Candidatus Thiodictyon syntrophicum: one gene and its partners. The protein of the gene in region 1 interacts with the protein of each later gene in a pairwise test. Links are inferred from orthologs where the notes say so. Each region holds a gene or a part of one and is shown in the gene's direction. Other genes may lie near its edges.

The links.
Region 2: the proteins of ftsZ (region 1) and zapD interact in binary tests that used the Escherichia coli proteins (3 or more experiments, as listed by UniProt). The link is inferred for Candidatus Thiodictyon syntrophicum from one-to-one orthologs.
Region 3: the proteins of ftsZ (region 1) and rlmN interact in binary tests that used the Escherichia coli proteins (3 or more experiments, as listed by UniProt). The link is inferred for Candidatus Thiodictyon syntrophicum from one-to-one orthologs.

What each region holds. Positions count from the first base shown.
Region 1 is NZ_CP020370.1:823,435-827,308, forward strand. Bases 289-3,127 are described here. They hold ftsZ (cell division protein FtsZ), read left to right. Parts: upstream 289-1,042; coding sequence 1,043-2,212; downstream 2,213-3,127. Other genes in these bases: ftsA (cell division protein FtsA), read left to right, coding at 289-880; lpxC (UDP-3-O-acyl-N-acetylglucosamine deacetylase), read left to right, coding at 2,544-3,127. In the rest of the region: more of ftsA, read left to right, coding at 1-288; more of lpxC, read left to right, coding at 3,128-3,455; THSYN_RS03595 (DciA family protein), read right to left, coding at 3,469-3,874. UniProt on the Escherichia coli protein: Essential cell division protein that forms a contractile ring structure (Z ring) at the future cell division site. The regulation of the ring assembly controls the timing and the location of cell division.
Region 2 is NZ_CP020370.1:4,013,774-4,017,655, forward strand. Bases 778-3,624 are described here. They hold zapD (cell division protein ZapD), read left to right. Parts: upstream 778-1,740; coding sequence 1,741-2,508; downstream 2,509-3,624. Other genes in these bases: THSYN_RS16855 (bifunctional diguanylate cyclase/phosphodiesterase), read left to right, coding at 778-1,366; yacG (DNA gyrase inhibitor YacG), read left to right, coding at 2,517-2,741; THSYN_RS16870 (undecaprenyl-diphosphate phosphatase), read left to right, coding at 2,888-3,624. Outside these bases: more of THSYN_RS16855, read left to right, coding at 1-777; more of THSYN_RS16870, read left to right, coding at 3,625-3,712. UniProt on the Escherichia coli protein: Cell division factor that enhances FtsZ-ring assembly. Directly interacts with FtsZ and promotes bundling of FtsZ protofilaments, with a reduction in FtsZ GTPase activity.
Region 3 is NZ_CP020370.1:1,762,617-1,766,612, reverse strand. The notes cover bases 349-3,309. They hold rlmN (dual-specificity RNA methyltransferase RlmN), read left to right. Parts: upstream 349-1,239; coding sequence 1,240-2,379; downstream 2,380-3,309. Other genes in these bases: THSYN_RS07630 (RodZ domain-containing protein), read left to right, coding at 3,215-3,309; pilW (type IV pilus biogenesis/stability protein PilW), read left to right, coding at 2,376-3,218; ndk (nucleoside-diphosphate kinase), read left to right, coding at 781-1,209; THSYN_RS07650 (acetyltransferase), read right to left, coding at 349-501. Also shown: more of THSYN_RS07650, read right to left, coding at 1-348; more of THSYN_RS07630, read left to right, coding at 3,310-3,996.

The sequences.
Region 1 (3,874 bases):
TGCGATCCCGGCGGACCAGCAAATGCTCCACCTGGTCCCCCAGGAATTCATCATCGACGGCCAGGAGGGTATCCGCCAGCCGATCGGGATGTGCGGGGTACGGCTGGAGGCGCGGGTGCTCATCGTCACGGGCGCGGTGAGCGCGGCCCAGAACATCCGCAAGTGCATCGGCCGCTGTGGGCTGGAGGTGGACTACCTGATGCCCGCGCCGCTGAGCGCCTCTTATTCGGTCTTGGGCGAGGACGAGCAGGAGCTGGGCGTCTGCCTGGTCGACATCGGCGGCGGTACCACCGATATCGCGGTCTTCGCCGACGGGGCCATCCGCCACACGGCGGTGATCCCGATCGCCGGCGATCAGGTCACCAACGACATCGCCTTGGCCCTGCGCACCCCTACTCAGCACGCCGAACAGATCAAGATTCAGCACGCCTGCGCCCTGACGCAGCTCGCCGGCGGCGCCGACAACATCGAGGTCCCCAGCATCGGGGATCGCCCGCTGCGCCGACTGTCGCGCCAGACGCTGGCCGAGGTGGTGGGGCCGCGCTATGAGGAACTGCTCGATCTGGTGCGTAAGGACCTGGATCGCAGCGGATTCAAAGAGCTGGTGGCCGGGGGCGTCGTGCTCACCGGCGGTAGCGCGAAGATGCAGGGCTTGATCGAACTGGCGGAGGAGGTGTTCCACATGCCGGTGCGCCTGGGCGTTCCCCGGTATGTCATCGGCATGGACGAGGTCATGCGCGATCCGGTCTACGCCACCGGCGTCGGGCTCTTGATCTACGCCGGTCAGAACCGTTTTGCCAAGCGTCCTGAACTCACTGCCGGGCGGGGACTCAAGGGCCTCGTGTCACGGACGCGCAGTTGGTTCCAGGGCAACTTCTAGCGAGGCAGAATTCGCGATCCCCTCGGGGATCGATGGGGCCGCAGCCTGCGGCCCCGCGGCATGGGATCGCAGGGTCCGTGCCGTGTCGGGGGGCGGTCCCACCATGGGGCCGTGCGGGGTTTCAGGTTTTCAATCCATAAACAGGTCGGGGGAGAGAGTGCAATGTTTGAAATGATGGATACCCATAGCCAGTCCGCCGTCATCAAGGTGATCGGGGTCGGCGGCGGCGGCGGCAACGCGGTCAATCACATGGTCGACTCCACCATTGAGGGGGTGGACTTCATCTGCGCCAACACCGATGCCCAGGCGCTCAAAGGGTCGCGGGTCAAGACCATCCTGCAACTGGGCTCCGGGATTACCAAGGGCCTGGGTGCGGGTGCCAACCCGGAGGTGGGCAAGCAGGCGGCGCTGGAGGATCGCGAGCGCATCGCCGAGGCCTTGGCCGGGGCGGACATGGTGTTCATCACCGCCGGGATGGGCGGCGGTACCGGCACCGGTGCCGCCCCGGTGGTCGCGGAGGTGGCCAAGGAGTTGGGAATCCTCACGGTCGCGGTGGTGACCAAGCCCTTCCCGTTCGAGGGCAGCAAGCGGCGACGCATCGCCGATGACGGCATTGCCGAGTTGGCCAAGCATGTGGACTCGTTGATCACGATCCCGAACGAGAAGCTGCTGGCGGTGCTCGGCAAGGACATGACCCTGCTCGGGGCCTTCAAGTCGGCGAACGATATTTTGTTGAATGCCACCCGCGGCATCGCCGAGCTGATTACCCGTCCGGGTCTGATCAACGTCGACTTCGCCGACGTGAAGACCGTGATGTCGGAGATGGGGGTCGCCATGATGGGTACCGGGGCCGCCGTCGGCCTCGACCGGGCGCGGGAAGCGGCGGAGGCCGCCATTCGCTGCCCCCTGTTGGAGGATATCGATCTCGCCGGGGCCAAGGGTATCCTGGTCAACATCACCGCGGGCAGCAGCCTGACCATGGGCGAGTTCGACGAGGTCGGCAACACGGTCCGGGATTTCGCCGACGATGACGCCACCGTGGTGCTGGGGACCGTCATCGACCCGGACTTGGAGGATGAACTGCGGGTCACGGTCGTGGCTACCGGCCTGGGGGCGCGCCGAATCTCCCTGACGATGCGTCCGAACCCGGAGGAGCCGCTGATGCGACTGGTCCCGGCGGACGGCGAGTCCGGCCCCGACTATGGGGAGATCGGGCGTCGCCCCGCCATCTACCGCAAGGCGGCAACCGCCGGCGGGAACACCGCCGAGGCGGTGGACAACGATCTCGACTATCTGGACATCCCCGCCTTCCTGCGCCGTCAGGCCGATTGATCGCGGGCGCCATCCGCGGGACCAGGGAGGGTCCCGGCGCCGGACGCGGTGGTTGGCCGCCAGGGGACGGCGCGGCGTGATTCCTAAATAGAGATTATTGGTCCGCAAGGACGCGACCAACAGCGCGGCGCTAGGGAAATCCCTTTAGATATATACTAAGTAAAAACAATACGATATAGATTTCTTGCGCATAGGACTTGATAAAGTTTCGGGAAAACCCTAAGCTTCTACCAAAGCCCGGAATCGTTCGGGCGTCACGCGGCTTTTGCCTTGGTGTCGATGGTCGGCGCCGCGGCTGACCGCTGCGGTCTGGGACTAGGGAGCCCGAATGATGGTCAAGCAACGTACACTAAAGAACGTGATCCGCGCCACCGGCGTCGGCCTTCATACCGGCGACAAGGTGTACCTCACGCTGCGCCCGGCGGCCCCCGACACCGGCATCATCTTCCGGCGGGTGGACCTGGAGCAACCGGTCGAGATTCGCGCCTGCCCGCACAACGTGGGCGATACGCGGCTCTCCACCACCCTGGTCAACGGCGAGGTGCGGGTGTCCACGGTGGAACACCTGCTGTCGGCCTTCGCCGGTCTTGGGATCGACAACGCCTATGTGGACGTGAGCGCCCCGGAGGTGCCGATCATGGACGGCAGCGCCGGACCCTTCGTCTTCCTGATCCAGTCCGCCGGGGTCGAAGAGCAGAACCGCCCCAAACGCTTCATCCGTATCAAGCGCCCGGTCGAGGTGCGCGACGGCGACAAGTACGCCCGGTTCGAGCCCTACGACGGTTTCAGCGTGGAGTTCTCCATCGATTTCGACCACCCGGCCTTTCACGACCGGGCCAAGCGGGCCAGCATGGACTTCTCCACCTCCTCCTTCGTTAAAGAGGTCAGTCGCGCCCGCACCTTCGGCTTCCTGCGCGAGATCGAAGCCCTGCGGCAACAGGGCTTGGCCTTGGGCGGCAGCCTTGACAACGCCGTGGTGGTGGACGAATTCCGGGTGCTGAACGAGGAAGGCCTGCGCTATGAGGACGAGTTCGTCAAGCACAAGATCCTGGATGCGATCGGCGACCTCTACCTCCTGGGCCATACCCTGATCGGTGCCTTCAAGGGCCACAAGTCGGGGCATTCGCTCAACAACCAGCTGTTACGCGCCCTGGTCGCAGACCAGACGGCCTGGGAGGAGGCGGTGTTCGAGGACGCCACGCACGCGCCGATCAGTTACGCCCAGCCGCTCGCGCTTGCCTGATCGCACGCAGCGCCTAGTCGAGTGGCGCGCCGGGGCGCGCCCCCTGGTGTCGGGCCGCCAGGCGTCGGAAGACGTCGGCAAGCCCGGCATCGGCCATGTGCGCGGCCGCTGCCATCAGATGCTCGACCACGGCGGGGGTCAGTCTGGTCAGGTGTTGCGCCGTCTGACGCCGCGCGACGCGCTCGCGCGGGCGGGCCCGCACCTTGACCGCGGTAATCCCGGCTCCCGGGAGCCCCCGGGCCAGTTCCGGGGCCTGATAGCGCAGCCGCGTCGCCCAAGCCGCCGCGTCGACCGTCAACGTCAGAGTTCCGTCGGCGACACTGACCTGGATACAATGCGGCCGGGCGGCGGGGGCGAGCAGATCGCGAACCTGGGCAAGCAAATGATCCTCGCGGCGCTGCAGCGCCAGACACCGGGCC
Region 2 (3,882 bases), 3.2 Mb from region 1 along the record:
CAAACGGGCCGAGGAGCAACTGCGCCACGATGCCCTCTACGACCACCTGACCGGGCTGCACAACCGCACCTGGCTCCAGGCCCGCCTGGAGCGGCTGTTGCGGGGCGGCGGGCGCACGCAACGCCTCAGTCTGGCCGTGTTGTTCATCGACCTGGACCGCTTCAAGGCCGTCAACGACACCCTGGGACACGAGGCCGGGGACGCCCTGTTGATCGCGGTCGCCGCCCGGCTGCGCGCCGAACTGCGCGCGGAGGACGGGCTGGTGCGCCTGGGGGGCGACGAGTTCGTCGTGCTGGTCACCGAGGGGCGGCGCGCCGCGGACCTGGCCGCCCGGCTCATCAGCGCCCTGGGCCGGCCCTTCATGCTGGGGGACCAGGAGGTCCAGACCGGCGCCAGCATCGGCATCGCCCACACCGGCCCCGACTACCGCAGCGCCGACGAGGTCCTGCGCGATGCGGATATCGCCATGTACCAGGCCAAGGACCAGGGCAAGGGGCGCTTCCAGGTCTTCGACCACGGCATGCGCGAGCGCATCGTCAACCGCCTGGAGATGGAAAAGGCCCTGGGGCACGCCCTGAGCACCGATCAACTGACCCTGGTCTATCAGCCGATCGTCTCCATGGAAGGCTATCGGCTGGAGGGGTTCGAGGCCCTGGCGCGCTGGGTCCACCCCCGCTTGGGCCCGGTCCCCCCGGACCAGTTCGTCACCATGGCGGAGGAGAGCAACCTCATCATCCCCCTGGGTCGCTGGGCCTTCAGTAAGGTCTGTCGACGGCTGCGCGCCTGGCAGTCACTGATCGCGCCGGGCGCACCACTGCGCATCGCGGTGAACTTCTCGCCCCGCCAACTCTTCGACGAGGACCTGATCGACGCCATCCCGCGCATCCTGGACGATCACGGGGTGAGCGGCGAGCGCCTGGTCATCGAGGTCACCGAGACCGCCATCCTGGATGAGACCCAGGCCGCCGCCCGGGTCCTGGAGCGCCTGCGCGCACTGGGGATCCGGGTGCACCTGGACGACTTCGGCACCGGCTACTCCTCCCTGAGCCACCTGGCGGGACTGCCCATCGACGCGATCAAGATCGACCGCTCCTTCGTCAGCGAGATCGAGACCAGCGAGCGCAAGCGGGTTATGCTGCACGGGATCATCCTGCTTGCCCATCAGCTCGGCATCGCGACCATCGCCGAGGGGGTGGAGACCGCGGGCCAGGCCGGCATCCTGCTGGCCGAGGGCTGCGACTATTGCCAGGGCTACCTCGTGTCCTACCCGCTCACCGCCGCGGACGCCGCCGGGCTCTTGAGCGCCCGGGGCGAGGCGGGGGGCACCCTCACCGGGTTGGGCATGGTGCCCGCGGTCGGGGGCTGAGGAACGAACGGCAAGGTTGCGGGGTTGGCGCCGCGGCGTTACCGCGACAGTCGCGCAGCGGCGCTGTGGGAGCGACTTGCGCCGCGACGGGCCGCGCGGGGAACGCGATTTCTCTTGGTTATGTCGGCAACCGCCGTCGGCTAAAGCCTCGACCTCCGGTTGCGGACGGACCGCTACCGGCCGCAACGATGATCGAGGCCGAGCGGGACCGTCCCGGCGGCTGGTGCGCGCCGACCGGTCGCCCGACCCGCGAGGGGATTTACCGGGACGCCTTAAACCGGGAGAATCCGACCCTCAGGTTCCCGGGGCGGGGGGTGCAATGGCAGCCCCGGCCGGGTCGAGTCCGTCCCCAGCCTTCAGCCCGAGACCTCACCGTGGCCCCACTGACCGTCTTCGAGCACCCCTTGAACGAACGCGTCCGGACCTTCCTGCGTCTGGAACACCTGTTCGAGAAGGTGGACTACTTCATGCCCCAGTACGACCCCTGGGCAACCCGGGTGGCGGTGGAGGCGCTGATCGACATCACCGCCGTCACCGCGCGCTCGGATCTCAGGACCGAGATCGCCAAGGAACTGGACCGCAACCTCGCCGCCGTGGAGCGGATCGCGAGTCAGCCGGGGGTGGACCCCAACGCCCTGGAGCGGGTCTTGAAGGACCTGGAGGGGGCGCTCGCGGGCATCGTCTCGCTCACCAGCCCGATCGGCCAGACCGCACGGGAGGATGAGTTCCTCAAGGGCGTGGCCCAGCGCAGCACCATCCCCGGCGGCGCCTGCTCCTTCGACCTGCCCCAGTATCACCACTGGCTGGTCCAGTCCCCGGAGCGGCGCCAGTCGCGCCTGGACCACTGGTTGCAGGACCTGCGGCCGGCGGACGCGGCCATCCGGCTCATGCTGTCGCTCGCGCGCAGCAGCGCCACGCCGCGCCAGGTGACGGCCGTCGGGGGCTTTTTCCAAGAGGCGCTGGACCTTCAGGCGCCGGCCCAGATGGTGCGCGTGGCCCTGCCGGGGGGCAGCAGCCGCTACCCCGAGATCAGCGGGCACAAGAACCGTTTCAGCATCCGCTTCATGACCATCGAGCCGCGCCTGCGACCGACCCCGACCCCGGACGATGTCGAGTTCCGTCTCACCTGCTGCGTCTTTTGAGAGACTCTATGCCAGCCCCCACGCCCGCCCCTACGCCCACCCAGGTCCCCTGCCCCCATTGCGGACGCCCCGTCGAGTGGTCGGCCGCGTCGCCGTTTCGGCCCTTTTGCTGCAAGCGCTGCAAGCTGATCGACCTGGGCGATTGGTTGGCCGAAAACCACCGCATTCCGGACGCCGGCGAGCCCTTGGAGGAGGATCAGCCGCCCGCGGATCAGGTCTGGCCGACGCATTGAACCGCGGTCGCCGTGCGGGCGTAATCGGTCCGCATAGCGGACCCTACGGGGCGGCCCCGTAGGGTCCGCTGTGCGGACCAATGCCGTGCGGACCAGCCGGCTTTCCAGAAAACACCAACCCATCGCGCACCTTTAAGGAACTGCCCATGACCGACCTGCCCCTGCTGGTGAAGGCCTTGATCCTCGGCATCGTCGAGGGACTCACCGAGTTTCTCCCGATCTCCTCCACCGGTCACATGATCATCGTCGGCGACCTGCTCGACTACACCAATGAGCAGAGCAAGGTGTTCGAGATCGTGATCCAGTTCGCCGCCATCCTCGCGGTTTGCTGGCTCTATCGCGAACGCATCCTGCAGGTGGCCGCGGGCATGTGGCGACCGGGCCCGCAGCAGCGTTTCGCACTCAACATCCTGGTCGCCTTCATGCCGGCGGCGGTGCTCGGATTCCTGCTCCACGGGGTCATCAAGGAGTATCTCTTCAACCCGCTCAGCGTCGCCGCCGCACTGATCGTCGGCGGCCTGGTGATCCTCTGGGTGGAGCGCCGCAACCTCCCGGAAGGCTGCGCCTCAGTGGATGACATCACCTGGCAGACGGCCCTGAAGGTGGGCTTTGCACAGGCGGTGGCGATGTTCCCCGGGGTCTCGCGCGCCGGCGCCACCATCATCGGCGGGATGCTCTTCGGCCTGTCGCGCAAGACCGCGACCGAGTTGTCGTTCTTTCTCGCCATCCCCACTATGACCGCCGCCACGGTGCTCGACATCTATAAGGCGCGCGACATTCTTTCATTCGACGACGCCCCCGTCTTCGCCGTCGGCTTCGTCTCCTCATTCATCTTCGCCATGCTCGCCATCAAGGGCCTGCTGCGCTATATCTCCCACCACAACTTCAATGCCTTCGCCTGGTACCGCATCGTCTTCGGCCTGATCGTGCTCGGCACCGCCTATACCGGGCTGGTCGACTGGCACGCCTGATGCCGTGACAGGCCGGCGTCGTGCAGTGACCACGCACACGCCGCTCAACTTGTCGGCACCGCGCCCCGGGGCATACTGCCGACGATGGCGCGGCGCCTGCCCTCGCCCCATCGCCTGCCGGGTTGACGGGGGCGCCGGGGGCGGTTTCACATCGCCCATGAGCGCGGTCC
Region 3 (3,996 bases), 940 kb from region 1 along the record:
CACGGCGGCGCCGTACCCATTGTAATTGATGCAGATGCCCAGTTCCCGCAGGAGCGCAAGCTCGGCCGCGGCAAGCCCGAGCGGGGCCGCCGCACGGTGCGCCGCGGCATCGAAATTGTCGCCGTAGGTGCCCACCACCGCCCAGGCGCGAAAACGCCCGCCGACGAATTCATCGACCAACAGGCTCGTACCCTTGTCCGGACTGGTTTCGATGTGACAATCAAGCCCGGGGTGGGTGGGGATCTCACCGGGGAAATGGTGGTCGAAGTAGCGCACCCGGGCGCCCCCGGCCAATATCCGGGTCAGTGCCGCACGGTTGCTGTCCAGCGCGATGTCGAGCACCGTGACCCGGTCCCCGGGGCCGGCCTCGACCCGCTCCAAAAGGGCAATGTCGCGCTTGACCCCGGTTACCAGGGTGGCCTCGCGCGGGTGCGCGAGCCGCAGTTGCCGCAACGCACAGATACCGTCCGCGTCCCCGTTGAAGACGTCGAAATAGGCCATGACTCACCTCTACTGCGGGTTAAATTTCTCGTGGGCCGGATGGACTTGCGCCCCCCGACCGGGCGCGCGGCCGGGCACTGCCGCGCGCCCGGGACGCCCGGCGCGGGCGCGTCGGCAGACACCCGGCATTGCCGGTCATCCCCCTTGCCGGTAGACTGCGCGACTTGCTTTGCGCCGGCCCGCACCGGCGGCGGCCACTGCGCCGCGCCGGGGACGACCCCGGGACCTTGCCCCATTATCGCCGCGGGCGCGCCCTCAAACACCTGATCCGGAGCCCCCATGCCAGTCGAACGCACCCTCTCTATCATTAAGCCCAACGCCGTCGCCAAAGACGCCATCGGCGCCATCCTGAGCCGTTTCGAGGCGGCCGGACTGCGCATCGTCGCGGCGCGCATGGTGCACCTGAGCAAGGAGCAGGCCGCGGCCTTCTATGCCGTGCATCAGGGCCGGCCGTTCTTCGCGGAACTGGTGGACTTCATGACCTCCGGGCCGGTCATGGTCCAGGCCCTGGAGGGTGAGGACGCGGTCGCGAAGAACCGCGACATCATGGGCGCCACCAACCCGGCCAACGCCGCCCCGGGCACCATCCGGGCGGACTTCGCCGACTCCTTTACCGAGAACGCAGTGCACGGCTCCGACGCCCCGGACACGGCGGCGGTGGAAATTGCATTCTTTTTCCCGGAAGGCCTCTGCCCGCGCACCCGCTGACCCCGACCCGGACCGGACCGCGCACCCGCGATGGATAATCCGCAAGAAGCCCAGGCCCCGGGGCCGAACCTGCTGGACCTGGACCTCACCGATTGTGAGGCCCTGGTGGCCGCGCTTGGCTTCAAGACCTTCCACGGGCGTAATCTGTTCAAGTGGATCCACAAGCATGGGGTCATCGACTATGACGCGATGACCGACGTGCCCAAACGCCTGCGCGCCGCACTGGCGGACCACGCGCTGCTGCGCCTGCCCCGCATCATCCACTCCCGGCCGTCCGCGGACGGCACCCTGAAGTGGGTGATGGAGCTGGATGACGGGCAGCGCATCGAGACGGTGTACATCCCCGAGGAGGGGCGCAGTACCCTCTGCGTCTCCTCCCAGGTCGGGTGCGCGCTGGACTGCGCCTTCTGCGCCACGGCCCGCCAGGGATTCAATCGCAACCTGCGGGTGGGCGAGATCGTCGGCCAAGTCTGGCATGCGACACGACAACTGGGTGTGGCGCCATCGAACGTGGTGATGATGGGCATGGGCGAGCCGCTCGCGAACTTCGAGGCGGTGGTCAAGGCCATGGCGGTCATGCAGGACGACCTGGCCTACAATCTCTCCAAGTTCCGGGTCACCCTGAGCACCTCCGGCATCGTGCCCAATATCTATCGGTTGCGGGAGGTCAGCGACGTCGCCCTGGCCGTATCGCTGCATGCGCCCAACAACGCCCTGCGCGACCAATTGGTGCCGATCAATCGCAAGTACCCGCTGGAGGAACTGCTGCCGGCCTGCCGCGCCTATCTCGCCGGGGATCAACGGCGCAAGATCACCTGGGAATATGTGATGCTCGACGGCATCAACGACAGTCTCCAGCACGCCAAACAGCTGATCCGACTATTGGAGGGCACCCCGTCCAAGCTCAACCTGATTCCCTTCAACCCGTTTCCCGACAGCGGCTTCAAGACCACCCCCCCGGCGCAGTTGGAGGCCTTTCGCCAACGCCTGATGGGCTCCGGCCTGCTGGTTTTCACCCGCAAGACGCGCGGTGACGAGATCGCCGCCGCCTGCGGGCAACTGGTCGGCCGGGTGGAGGATCGCACCCGCCGCGGCGAACGCCCGGTTACGGTCGGTCTGCCCACCCTCCCGCCCCCCGGCGGCGAACCGCCGCGGTGCCACGCCCGATGAACCACACGGCCATACCGGTGACCGCCCTGGTGCGGGTCCTCGCCCTCTGTGCCCTGTGCCTGGCGAGTGCGTCCTGCAGCCGGCACCAGGCCCGCGGTACGCCAAGCTCGATCGACGTACCCAACGCGACCGAGAACAGCCCGGCGGACCTCTATATCGCGATCGCCGCGGAGTACTCCCGCCTGGGGCAGACGGAAGCGGCGCTGAAAAACGCGGAAAAGGCGATCGCCGCGGACCAGCGCAACTCCGGCGGCTATTACATGCTGGCACTGATCTATCAGAAGATCGGTGAAACCCCGCTCGCCGAAGAAAACTTCAAGCGCGCCCTGGAACTCACCCCCCGCAGCCCCGAATTGCTGGACGCCTATGGCAGCTTTTTCTGCACCCTGCGGCGCTATCCCGAGGCGCAGGCCCAGTACGCAAAGGCGCTCGCCAACCCGCTTTACAAGACGCCCTGGTTTTCGCTGACCAACGCCGGCAATTGCGCCATGAGTGCCGGTGACGCCGCGGCGGCCGAGACCTTCTACCAGCGCGCCCTGACCGCCAACCCCAGGTACGGCCCGGCCTTGTACATGCTGGCCGCCATCGAGTTGAACCGCAACGATGCCAAGGCGGCCAGGGCCTACCTGCGTCGTTACCTGGACGACTACCTCAGGGGCGTGTTCACCGCCAACGCCGACACCTACCAGGCCTTGCAGTTGGCGATCAAGACCGAGCGCAAGCTGGGCAATGTCAAAGGCGCCGAGACCTACGAACAGGTCTTGCGCGACCAGTTTCCGTCCGAGAGCGCAGCCGCTAGCGCCCCATCTTCGGGACCTCCAATGAGCCCTTCGCGATGAATCCAATTCAAGCCGTCAGTTCGGACGATCAAAATGTCGTCGAGTTTTCCGAAAACCCCGGGCGCCGCCTGCGCGTGCAGCGCCAGTCCCGCGGGATCGAGATCGAACGCATCGCCGCCCAACTCCATCTACGGGTCGCAACGGTCGAGGCCTTGGAACAGGACCGCTATCAGGACCTACCGGGGCCGGTGTTCGTCACCGGCTACCTGCGTAACTACGCACGCCTGCTGGGCCTGGACGCGGAGCCGCTGATTGCCGCCTTTCGCACGGCCCATCCCGACCCGGAGCCGGTCGGCTTGCGGGTCAGTCCCCTGCCCCGGCAGGAGATCGGCAGCAGTCACATCCTGGTACGACTGATCAGCCTCGCCTTGCTGGCCGCGGTAGTCACCATGCTCGCACTCTGGTGGCAGAACCGGGCCGAATTACTGTCGTCGTTGACTCCCGGGGACGCCTCCGGCCTCGCCCTGACGACACCGGCCAACACCCCCCCGCCGCTGGACCAGACGAGCGCGCCGGCCACCCAAGGCGCCGCCGCCGCGGGCCCGGCGCTGCCGCTGCCGGCGGCTACCGGTGCCGGCCCGGAACCCGAGCGGTCGGCGGCCCTGGCCCTGCCCCCCGCGCCACCCGCCACCCAGGCCCAAGGCCCGGCGGTCGCGACCCCCGACGCGCCCCCCGATGCGACCAGGACCGGCGCCACGGCCGAGCCTGCGGCAGGTACGCCGAACGGACCCCCGGGCGAGGTCGCCATGAGCTTCTCCGCTGCCACCTGGATCAACGT